DNA from 3 places in the Sporofaciens sp. SGI.106 genome. Region 3 is predicted to be linked to each of the others. Evidence: predicted binding sites of a transcription regulator. Region 3 holds the regulator's gene; each other region holds the start of a gene.
What was found. Region 3 encodes Rex, which represses fermentation and respiration genes when NADH is low (regulators of the CRP and FNR family bind a similar motif). Its sites were predicted from a motif close to ATTGTTAANTANTTAACAAT; they were not measured.
Positions count from the first base shown of each region.

Region 1: the regulator Rex is predicted to act here: its motif matches at 1,304-1,323, upstream of ACQRCC_RS06840 (4Fe-4S dicluster domain-containing protein).
Region 2: the regulator Rex is predicted to act here: its motif matches at 2,175-2,194, upstream of ACQRCC_RS01085 (acyl-CoA carboxylase subunit beta).

Region 1 is NZ_JBNPMZ010000006.1:150,885-154,173, forward strand. Features, by position in the region: gene ACQRCC_RS06835 (homocysteine S-methyltransferase family protein) at 1-1,274, shown strand, start outside; gene ACQRCC_RS06840 (4Fe-4S dicluster domain-containing protein) at 1,378-2,886, shown strand; gene ppk1 (polyphosphate kinase 1) at 3,013-3,289, shown strand, end outside.
Region 2 is NZ_JBNPMZ010000001.1:217,400-220,688, forward strand. Features, by position in the region: gene ACQRCC_RS01080 (OadG family transporter subunit) at 1-581, opposite strand, end outside; gene ACQRCC_RS01085 (acyl-CoA carboxylase subunit beta) at 596-2,035, opposite strand; gene ACQRCC_RS01090 (2-isopropylmalate synthase) at 2,246-3,289, opposite strand, start outside.
Region 3 is NZ_JBNPMZ010000001.1:73,631-76,919, forward strand. Features, by position in the region: gene ACQRCC_RS00320 (ABC-F family ATP-binding cassette domain-containing protein) at 1-1,446, opposite strand, end outside; gene ACQRCC_RS00325 (redox-sensing transcriptional repressor Rex) at 1,582-2,229, shown strand; gene ACQRCC_RS00330 (NAD(P)H-hydrate dehydratase) at 2,341-3,289, shown strand, end outside.

The DNA.
Region 1 (3,289 bases), on a different contig from region 3:
TTCCGCTTCAGATTGATACAGTAAGCACGGAAGCTATGGAAACTGCCATGCGGATTTATAATGGAAAGCCTATGATCAATTCTGTAAATGGCAAGCAGGAGTCCATGGATCAGGTTTTTCCTCTGATCCAGAAATACGGTGGTGTAGTTGTTGGCCTTACTCTGGACGAAGAAGGTATTCCTGCTACAGCGGAAGGACGTCTCAAAGTGGCACAGAAGATCATAAGCGAAGCCGAAAAATATGGAATTGATAAGAAAGATATTGTGATCGATGTACTTGCCATGACGGTCAGTTCTGACCCTGAGGGGGCAAAGACAACGCTTGAGGCTCTGAAGCTGGTGCGTGAGGTGTGTGGAGTGAGAACGGTGCTGGGAGTATCCAATATTTCCTTTGGTCTTCCGTCCAGACCTGTCATTAATGCGAATTTCTATACGATGGCGATGCTCAATGGACTAAGTGCGGGTATTATTAACCCTTCTTCTGAAGACATGATGCGTTCCTATTATTCCTACTGCGCACTTATGAATCTGGATGAGAACTTTGGAGAATATATTGCGCATTATGCGAATCAGAGTGCAGCGGCGTCCGGTGTGACATCGGCAGGGACAGGCCAACTTCAGAATACAGCGGGTAATGATGGGAAAAGTGAAATCACCCTGCAGCACGCAGTGGAAAAGGGGCTTAAGGAGGAAGCGGGAGCCGCTGCCCGGAACCTTCTTGAAAACCGGGAGCCTCTGGAGATTATCAATGAGGAACTGATTCCTGCACTGGACAGCGTGGGAAAAAGATTTGAGAAGGGTACCGTATTCCTGCCCCAGCTTCTGATGAGCGCGGAGGCAGCAAAGATTGCCTTTGCGGTGATCAAGGAGAAGTTGGCGCAGAATGAGACTTCACCTGAGAAAAAAGAAAAAGTAATCCTTGCAACAGTCAAAGGAGATATCCACGACATTGGAAAGAATATTGTTAAGGTTCTTCTCGAAAATTACGGCTTTGAAGTGCTGGATCTGGGTAAGGATGTAGCACCGGAGAAAATTGTGGAAACGGCAGTGAAAGAACAGGTGGAGCTGGTTGGACTGAGTGCTCTGATGACTACAACTGTAGTCAGTATGGAGGAAACAATTAAGCTTCTCCGTACTGAAAAGCCGGATTGTAAGGTGATGGTAGGCGGTGCCGTCCTGAATCAGGAATATGCGGACATGATAGGAGCAGATTTCTACGGAAAGGATGCAATGCAATCCGTTTATTACGCACAGAAAATTTTGAAAAATCAATAACATGTTCCTGATTTTGTACACATCTCTGTATTGACACAAAATTAACATATAGATATACTTAACGTGCAATACGAAAAAGCAAATAACAGGAGGAAATGGTTCTATGATGAGAGGACTGAATACGACCGTCAGACAACTGAGAAGACGGGTGTTTGAAGAGGTAGCGAGACTTGGTTTTAAGGCAAATGCGGAGACATTATGTGATGATATGGAAGCAATTCCATATAAGCTGGTAAATGACGAGAGTAAGTATCGTGATAACGTTTATCGTGCCCGTGCGGTTGTGAGAGAGAGACTGAGACTTGCAATGGGTCTTTCCCTTCGTCCAGAAGACAAACCGGTTCATCTGACCGCCGGAGTGGAGGCAAGTAATATTTCTGATAAGTATTATGAACCGCCGCTTATGCAGGTAATCCCGTCTGCCTGTGCTGCGTGCGAAGAGAGAGGATATGAGGTCAGCAATATGTGCAAGGGATGTCTGGCACATCCATGTATGGAGGTCTGCCCCAGAGGAGCTATCTCCATGGTAGACAGACATTCTTATATCGATCAGTCCAAATGTATAAAATGCGGCAAGTGCAAATCTGCCTGTCCGTATGATGCCATTTCCCAGAAGGCGCGTCCATGTGCAAAAGCATGTGGTGTGGGAGCTATTGAGAGTGATCATCTCGGACGCGCCCGTATAAATAATGATAAATGTGTATCCTGTGGTATGTGTATGGTAAACTGTCCGTTTGGAGCCATTTCCGACAAGTCACAGATTTTCCAGCTTGCCCGTGCACTCAGTGAAGGGGATCAGATCATTGCTGAGATCGCACCTGCATTCGCTGGCCAGTTTGGAGATAATATTACACCGAGAAACTTAAAGGCAGCACTTCGTGAGCTTGGATTTGCAGAGATGTATGAGGTTGCTCTTGGTGCCGATATCGGAGCTATTTCCGAGGCGCACCATTATGTGGAGAAGGTAGCAACGGGAGAGCTTCCGTTCCTTCTGACTTCCTGCTGTCCGTCCTGGGCTATGATGGCGAAGAAATTCTTCCCGGATATGATTGACCAGATATCCCAGGAGCTGACACCTATGGTCGCTACAGCGCGTACCATTAAACAGGAACATCCGAATGCCCGCGTGGTATTTATCGGTCCATGTGCGGCGAAAAAACTGGAGGCTATGAGAAGAACGGTAAGAAGTGATGTGGACTTTGTTATCACGTTCGAGGAACTTCAGGCAATGTTCGATGCAAAGGATATAAATCTGGAAGATTTTGAGGCAGAATCCTCCTTCCATAACGCTACAGGAGCCGGACGTGGCTATGCGGTTGCCGGTGGTGTGGCAGAGGCTATAGAAAAATGTATTAAGGAATATTATCCGGATGTAGATGTAAATATTGAGCATGCAGAAGGGCTTGCAGAGTGTCGTAAGACTTTGACCCTTGCTAAGGCAGGTAAGATGAATGGCTGTCTGATCGAGGGAATGGGATGCCCGGGAGGCTGTGTGGCCGGAGCAGGTACCAATATACCGGTTCCGAAGGCTCAGAAGACGATCAAGGAATTCGTGAAAGCATCATCCAAGCAGCTTCCACCGAAGGAACTTGCAGAAATTGAATTAAAGTAGAATGAAAAAACGGGGGATATCCTCCGTTTTTTGATGTGCAATTTTTTATTGTGTTAAAAGAAATATAATGCTAAAATATATCCGTAGTTTGAATGTGAACGGAAAACGTATTGAGGAAATGTAATTATGAGAGAAGAGATATTAAACTATACACAAAACAGGGAACTGTCCTGGCTGAAATTCAATCAGAGAGTGCTGGAGGAGGCACAGGATCCTAAGGTTCCCCTTCTGGAACGCATGAAATTCGTGGCTATTTTCACCAGTAATCTGGATGAGTTTTTTATGATTCGTGTGGGCAGCCTTTTTGATATGGTAGCCTCCGGCGTTAAGACGAAGGACAGCCGTTCCGGTATGACACCAAAGGAGCAGCTTGATAAGATATATGAGGCGGTGGCGCCACTTT
Region 2 (3,289 bases), 140 kb from region 3:
TTCTTAGTGAAAGCAGCCTGTATTGCAGGAATATATTTAAATAAAGAAATAATCAGGGAAATGAATATCAAAACTGAAAATACAGTTCCCATACCCAACAGAGTATTCATTCCTGCTTTCTGCAAAATCTCTCCAAGGGAGAAATGTGCACTGACTGTCACAGACTCAAGAAACAGCTTTTCATCAAACTGGAATTCCAAAGTCGCTTCTCTGTTCTCGAACTTTGCTTCTGTTGTCACCAAGACGCCGTCTTTATCTGCTTCAAATGTGTAATCGCCATGCTCAATAAACTGACCGCACTCATCTTCACCTGCCTGCCAGGATTCCAGCGCTGAAAGGAAAGAATCCGTTGTAAGCGGAAGTCCTGAATCAGCAAGCTGCTGCTCAAAGGTGAATTCACGCATATCCTTCCACTGTTCAATGGTAGCCTCATCAGCCTCAGAACAGTACTGAATCATGAATTCCACTACCTGTTCAAGCGTTGCCTGATCATATTCTACCGTTGTAACCTTACTTGCACATCCGGTAAAGGTAAGCACAGCTGTAAGCATACATAATAATAAGCTAATCTTTTTCTTCACTTTGCCTCACCTCACTAAACCGTTCCGTGTTTTTTTGCCGGGCGGTCTTCTCTCTTTGTGAAGAGCATCTCAAACGCACCGATAACATACTTTCTGGTATCAGCTGGCTGAATGATCGTATCTACATATCCTCTTCTTGCTGCTGATAACGGACTGGACTGCAATTCCTTATATTCTGCTGCTTTTTCTTTAATTGTAGCCGCATCCGCATCTGCATACATAATCTTTGCTGCAAGACCTGCATCCATCATACCGATTTCAGCTTCCGGCCATGCATATACCATATCTGCTCCGATAGACTTACTGTTCATTGCCACATAGGCACTTCCGTATGCTTTACCGATCACAACATTTACCTTCGGAACGGTTGCATTTGCAAAGGTGTAAGTCAGTTTTGCAACAGCCTTTGCCAGGTTCTTTTCAGAACACTTGCTTGCTGCAAATCCATTTACATTTGTCAGAGTCAGTACCGGAATATTGAAAGCGTCACAGAATTCTACAAACTCTGCAGCCTTCTTTGCTCCTCTTGCAGACAGAGAGCCATCAAACTCTGCAACAAGATTTGCTTCTGCATCATATACCTTGGAACGGTTTGCAACAGCTCCTACTGTCATACCATTCAGGCGGATAAAACCTGTAACCATATCTTTTGCATAATTTCTCTTTGTCTCAAAGAAAATGCTGTTGTCAGAGATATTAGCAAGTGCGATTGCTGTATCCTCTGTTGCATTCTCAATACCTGCACATACACGATTCAGATCATCCAGACATTCATCATAGGATGCATCCTCTTCATTGTTACATGGTAACATACATACCAGTGAACGGATTCCTGTAAGAATCTCAGCCTCTGTTCCCACAACATCTACCAGTCCTGCTTCCTCACTCTGGAATGCAGCGGATGATGTATCACATTTACTGATCTCATTTCCCGGAATAGCATTCGGAGAATTTACAAACAGCCTTGCTTTGTCAGCTTCCATAAAAGTAAAATCTGTCAGAGCAGGAATTACGGACAATCCACCTCCGCAGGTTCCGAAAATTGCAGTAATCTGCGGAATCACACCAGATGCCATTGACTGCTTCATATACAGGCTTCCAAATGCCTCCAGAGCATCTGTTGCTTCCTGAAGTCTCATTCCTGCACAATCCACAAGACCAATCACCGGTGCACCCATCTTCATAGCCATATCGTAGATATTAGCAATTTTCTTTGCGTGCATCTCACCAATTGCTCCGTTCAGCACTTCCGGATTCTGGCTGTATACGTATACCAGGTTTCCGTCGATCACTCCATAACCGGTAATTACACCATCACCAGGAGTTTCTTTTTCCTGCATGTTGAAATCTGTTGTTCTTGCTGTAACAGCACCGCCGATTTCGACAAAGCTTCCTGCATCAAGTAAAGCGGCAATTCTCTGACTTGCTGCACTTTCTGTTGCCATGTTGCTCATAGTCAAGCCCTCCATTTTCTCAGATATTTAAATTGGGTTTTTCTTATGTGTACCATAAACTAATAAAAGTAAAACCAAATTTTCTGCCGAGTATATTATATCCGTTTTCATGTAAAACTTCAACTATTTTTCTCCATTATTTGTTAATTTCTTCACGAAAAAAGCGGCTCGAAAATTTCGAGCCGCCTGTAAGTTTCTGTTTTTAAACTTTTATTTCTGATTTCTGAACTGTACAGGGGTGATTCCGTAAGCTTTTTTGAACAGTCTGTTGAAATGTTCGACATTCTGATATCCTACGGTCAGTGCAATATTCTCAACGGTCATACTGCTTCCCTTCAGCATGGCACGAGCTTTCTTCATCCGTATCTTTTTCACCAGCTCTCCGAATGTCATTCCGGATTTTTCTTTGATGTATTTGGAAAGATACGGTTTTGACAGGAAGAACTTTTCGGAAAGATCATCCAGTGTAACATCAATATAATTTGCCTGAATATAATTCATAATTTCAATCATGCGGGCATCCTTACAGCCTTCGGAGCTCTTAATCTCATCCAGTTTATTGACCGCAACGATCAGAGCCTCGATAGAAGCTTTGATGATATCGGCATCAATACCAACTCCCCAGCATGTCTTGCCCTTGCAGATGATTCCCACGTAAGCCACAGCCTTGGAAGAAGATCCTCTGGTAAGAGAATGCTCTTCATAGAATCGAAGTTCATAGCTGATGTTAAAGTACTGTTTGATCGCGTTGCTGACTGCATCCAGACGTCCGTTACCGGATGCAGTTACCACTCTCTGGTCATTGCCATGCTGAATTGTTGCGTCAGCGATAATACCATCTGTCTGTTTGAAATGGCATTCTTCAATAGAGAACACACTCTTGGCATTGACATAGCTGTCGCTGAAAATCTGGTATACCCACTCCGGTGTCAGCTCTTTGTGCGCTTTGTCGGATACGTCCTTCACCAGATATCCAACTTCCTCCCGCATCTTCTCAGGCAGGTTGATTCCATAGCTCTGTTTCAGAATATAATTTACGCCGCCTTTTCCGGACTGGCTGTTAATACGGATAACATCAGAATCGTATTTTCTTCCCACATCCTGCGGATCGATCGGCAGATACGGAACCGTCCATGTTTCACAGTTTTTCTCTTCTCTCCATGCCATTCCTTTTGCAATCGCATCCTGATGAGAACCGGAAAATGCTGTAAATACCAGGTCTCCCGCATATGGCTGACGCTCATATACGTGCAT
Region 3 (3,289 bases):
TATTTCTTTGGAAGCTATATCAAGGTGGTTGGTAGGCTCATCCAGAATCAGAAAATTCGCTTCTGAGAGCATGAGTTTTGCAAGAGATACCCGACCTCTTTCTCCACCGCTCAAATCCCCGATCAGTTTAAAGACGTCGTCGCCTGTAAACAGAAATGCTGCCAGCATATTACGAATCTGGGTGTTGGTAAGAGAGGGGTAATCATCGGATATTTCCTCAAAAATGGTCTTGTCCATGTGAAGGACGTGATGCTCCTGGTCGTAATATCCGATTTTGACGTTCGTTCCCAGGGTAAATGTACCGCTGTCTGCCGGAAGTACCTGATTCAGTATCTTGAGCAGTGTGGTCTTTCCCGTTCCATTATCACCGATTATTGCTACGTGTTCCCCGCGTTTAATCTCGAAGCTTATATTGGAAAATAATGTCTGCGGCGGAAAGGATTTGCTCAAATTCTCTACAGAGAGTACATCATTACCGCTTACACAGGAAGGCTCAAGTGTCAGGTGGATTTCACTGTGGATTTCTGCAGGTTTCTCCACCAGAGTCATTTTGTTCAGCATTTTTTCACGGCTTTCTGCCCGCTTAATAGATTTTTCCCGATTGAAGGAGCGCAGTTTTTCGATGACGGCTTCCTGATGTTTGATTTCCTGCTGCTGGTTTAAATATTCTTTCAGTCTGGCATCCCGGATCATCTGTTTCTTCTGTGCGAAGGCTGTGTAATTTCCGGGGAACATCATGATATTTCCCAGTTCGATTTCAATGACCTTTGTTACGACACGGTCCAGAAAATAACGGTCATGGGATACAATGAGAACGGCGCCCGGGTAATTCAGAAGATAAGTCTCCAGCCATGCAATAGAATTCAGATCCAGGTGGTTGGTAGGCTCGTCCAGAAGAAGGACATCCGGGCGTGTCAGCAATAATTTACCCAGCGCGACACGGGTCTTCTGACCGCCGGAGAGGGTGTCGACCGGTTTCCCAAATTCAGACTCTTCAAATCCCAGTCCTTTCAGTACTCCGGTAATCTCGCTTTCGTAAGCGTATCCATTTTCCCGCTCAAAGGTATCTGTCAGCCGATGATAGGTGGTAAGTCTGTCTTCCAGCTCCTGTCCGGACAGAGATGATAATTCCTCTTCAATAGAGCGGATCTGACGCTCCATCTCGATGACATCTGCCTTGGCAGTTTTTACTTCTTCGTAAATCGTATGACCGGTAGTGACTTCCTGGTGCTGGGACAGATATCCGAGAGTCTTTCCTTTGGCAAGAGTGACAGAACCGTCATCCAGGGAAAGTTCCCCCACGATCATCTTAAGAATCGTGGATTTGCCGGCACCATTGAGACCCACCAGTGCTGCTTTTTCGTGTTCTTCTATATGAAAAGAGCCATGTTTTACAATGACTTCTTCTCCAAAAGCTTTTTTGATGTTATGGCATGATAAAATCATGGCATGACCTCCTAAACCTAGTATTACTCACAATAATTATAACGAAATTTATGCAAAATACAACTAAAAGTTTGACTTTGAGTTGACAATTCTATATAATATTATGAAGAGAAACAAATCGGGAAGGTGAGACTAGTGGAAGAAAGAGAAATTTCTCAGGCTGTAATACGAAGACTTCCAAGATACTATCGCTATTTGGGCGAGTTGCTTGAAAATGGTGTAGAACGTATTTCCTCAAATGAGCTGAGTAAGCAGATGAAGGTGACGGCATCCCAGATTCGACAGGATCTGAATAATTTTGGTGGATTTGGACAACAGGGATACGGATATAATGTAAAATATTTATACACGGAGATCGGGAAAATCCTGGGGCTTGAGAAGAACCATAATATGATTATTATCGGAGCCGGTAACCTGGGACAGGCTCTGGCAAATTATGCGGCATTTGAAAAGAGAGGATTTGTTCTGAAAGGGATATTTGATGTAAATCCTACCCTTGCAGGTGTGTCCATTCGTGGTGTTCCGATTCGAATGATGAGTGAATTGAGAGAGTTTATAGGCAAAAATGATATTGAGATTGCCGCACTTACTATACCGAAGGCAAAAGCGATTGACGTTGCAAATGAACTGGTAGAGCATGGAGTCAGAGCAATCTGGAACTTTGCTCATACAGATTTGAATCTGCCGGAACATGTCATTGTTGAAAATGTTCATCTGTCAGAGAGTCTGATGAGGTTATCCTATAATATCAGCCGATATAACGAGGAGCATAAAACAGAATAGAGTGAGTCTTGAAACGAAAGTGGGACGTGTAATGTCGGTCTGTGCTGTGCAGGCTTTCTTTACACGTCTTTTGCGTATAGTCAGGCTGAAAATAAGAGGAGGAAAAGAGATATGATATATTTACCGGATGGAAATCAGATGAAGGAGGCGGACCGCCACACCATCTGTGATCTTGGGATTCCATCTCTGGAACTGATGGAGCATGCAGCAAGAGCCTGTGTGGAAGTTATGGAAGATCGAAAAACAGATCTGTCAGATGTGTGCATTGTGTGTGGCTCCGGCAATAATGGTGGAGATGGATTTGCGATTGCAAGGATGCTGCTGGAGAAAGGATATTCTGTTAAGGCGGTTCTGGCGGGACGCATGGAGAGCAGGACCCCGGAGACAGTGTATCAGATGGATTTGTTTGAAAAAGCAGGAGGAACAGTCAGTGAATGGAAATCCGGAAAATATAGTGTCATAGTAGACGCCTTATTTGGCGTAGGATTGAATAGAGATATAGAGGGAAGATATGGCGAGTTGATTGAAGAGATGAATCAGGCAGAGGCAGTCAGGTTTGCCGTGGATGTGCCGTCGGGAATCAGTGCGGCAGACGGAAGAATACTGGGGCATGCATTTCATGCAGATGTGACAGTAACCTTTCAGAGGGGAAAACTGGGGCTCTATATGGATCCGGGACGGCAGATGGCCGGTGAGGTAATCGTAACGGATATCGGTATCAATACAGAATGCCTGGATGAGGATATTCATACAGTCTGTGCCCTGGAGGAGAAGGATATTAAGAAAATGATGCCGGAGCGCAGGGAAGATTCCCATAAAGGAACCTATGGAAGATTGCTTGTGATTGCAGGCAGTAAGGGGATGGCGGGAGCAGCCTGGCTGAATGCATATGCGGCATATATGACAGGCGCCGGACTGGTGCAGATCTACACGGCAGAAGAAAATCGAATGATTCTTCAGCAGCTCCTTCCGGAAGCAATTATAACGACTTATGATTTGTTCGATGAGAGAGAGTTAATTTCCCTGCTCCGATGGGCAGATACAGTTGTCATCGGTTCCG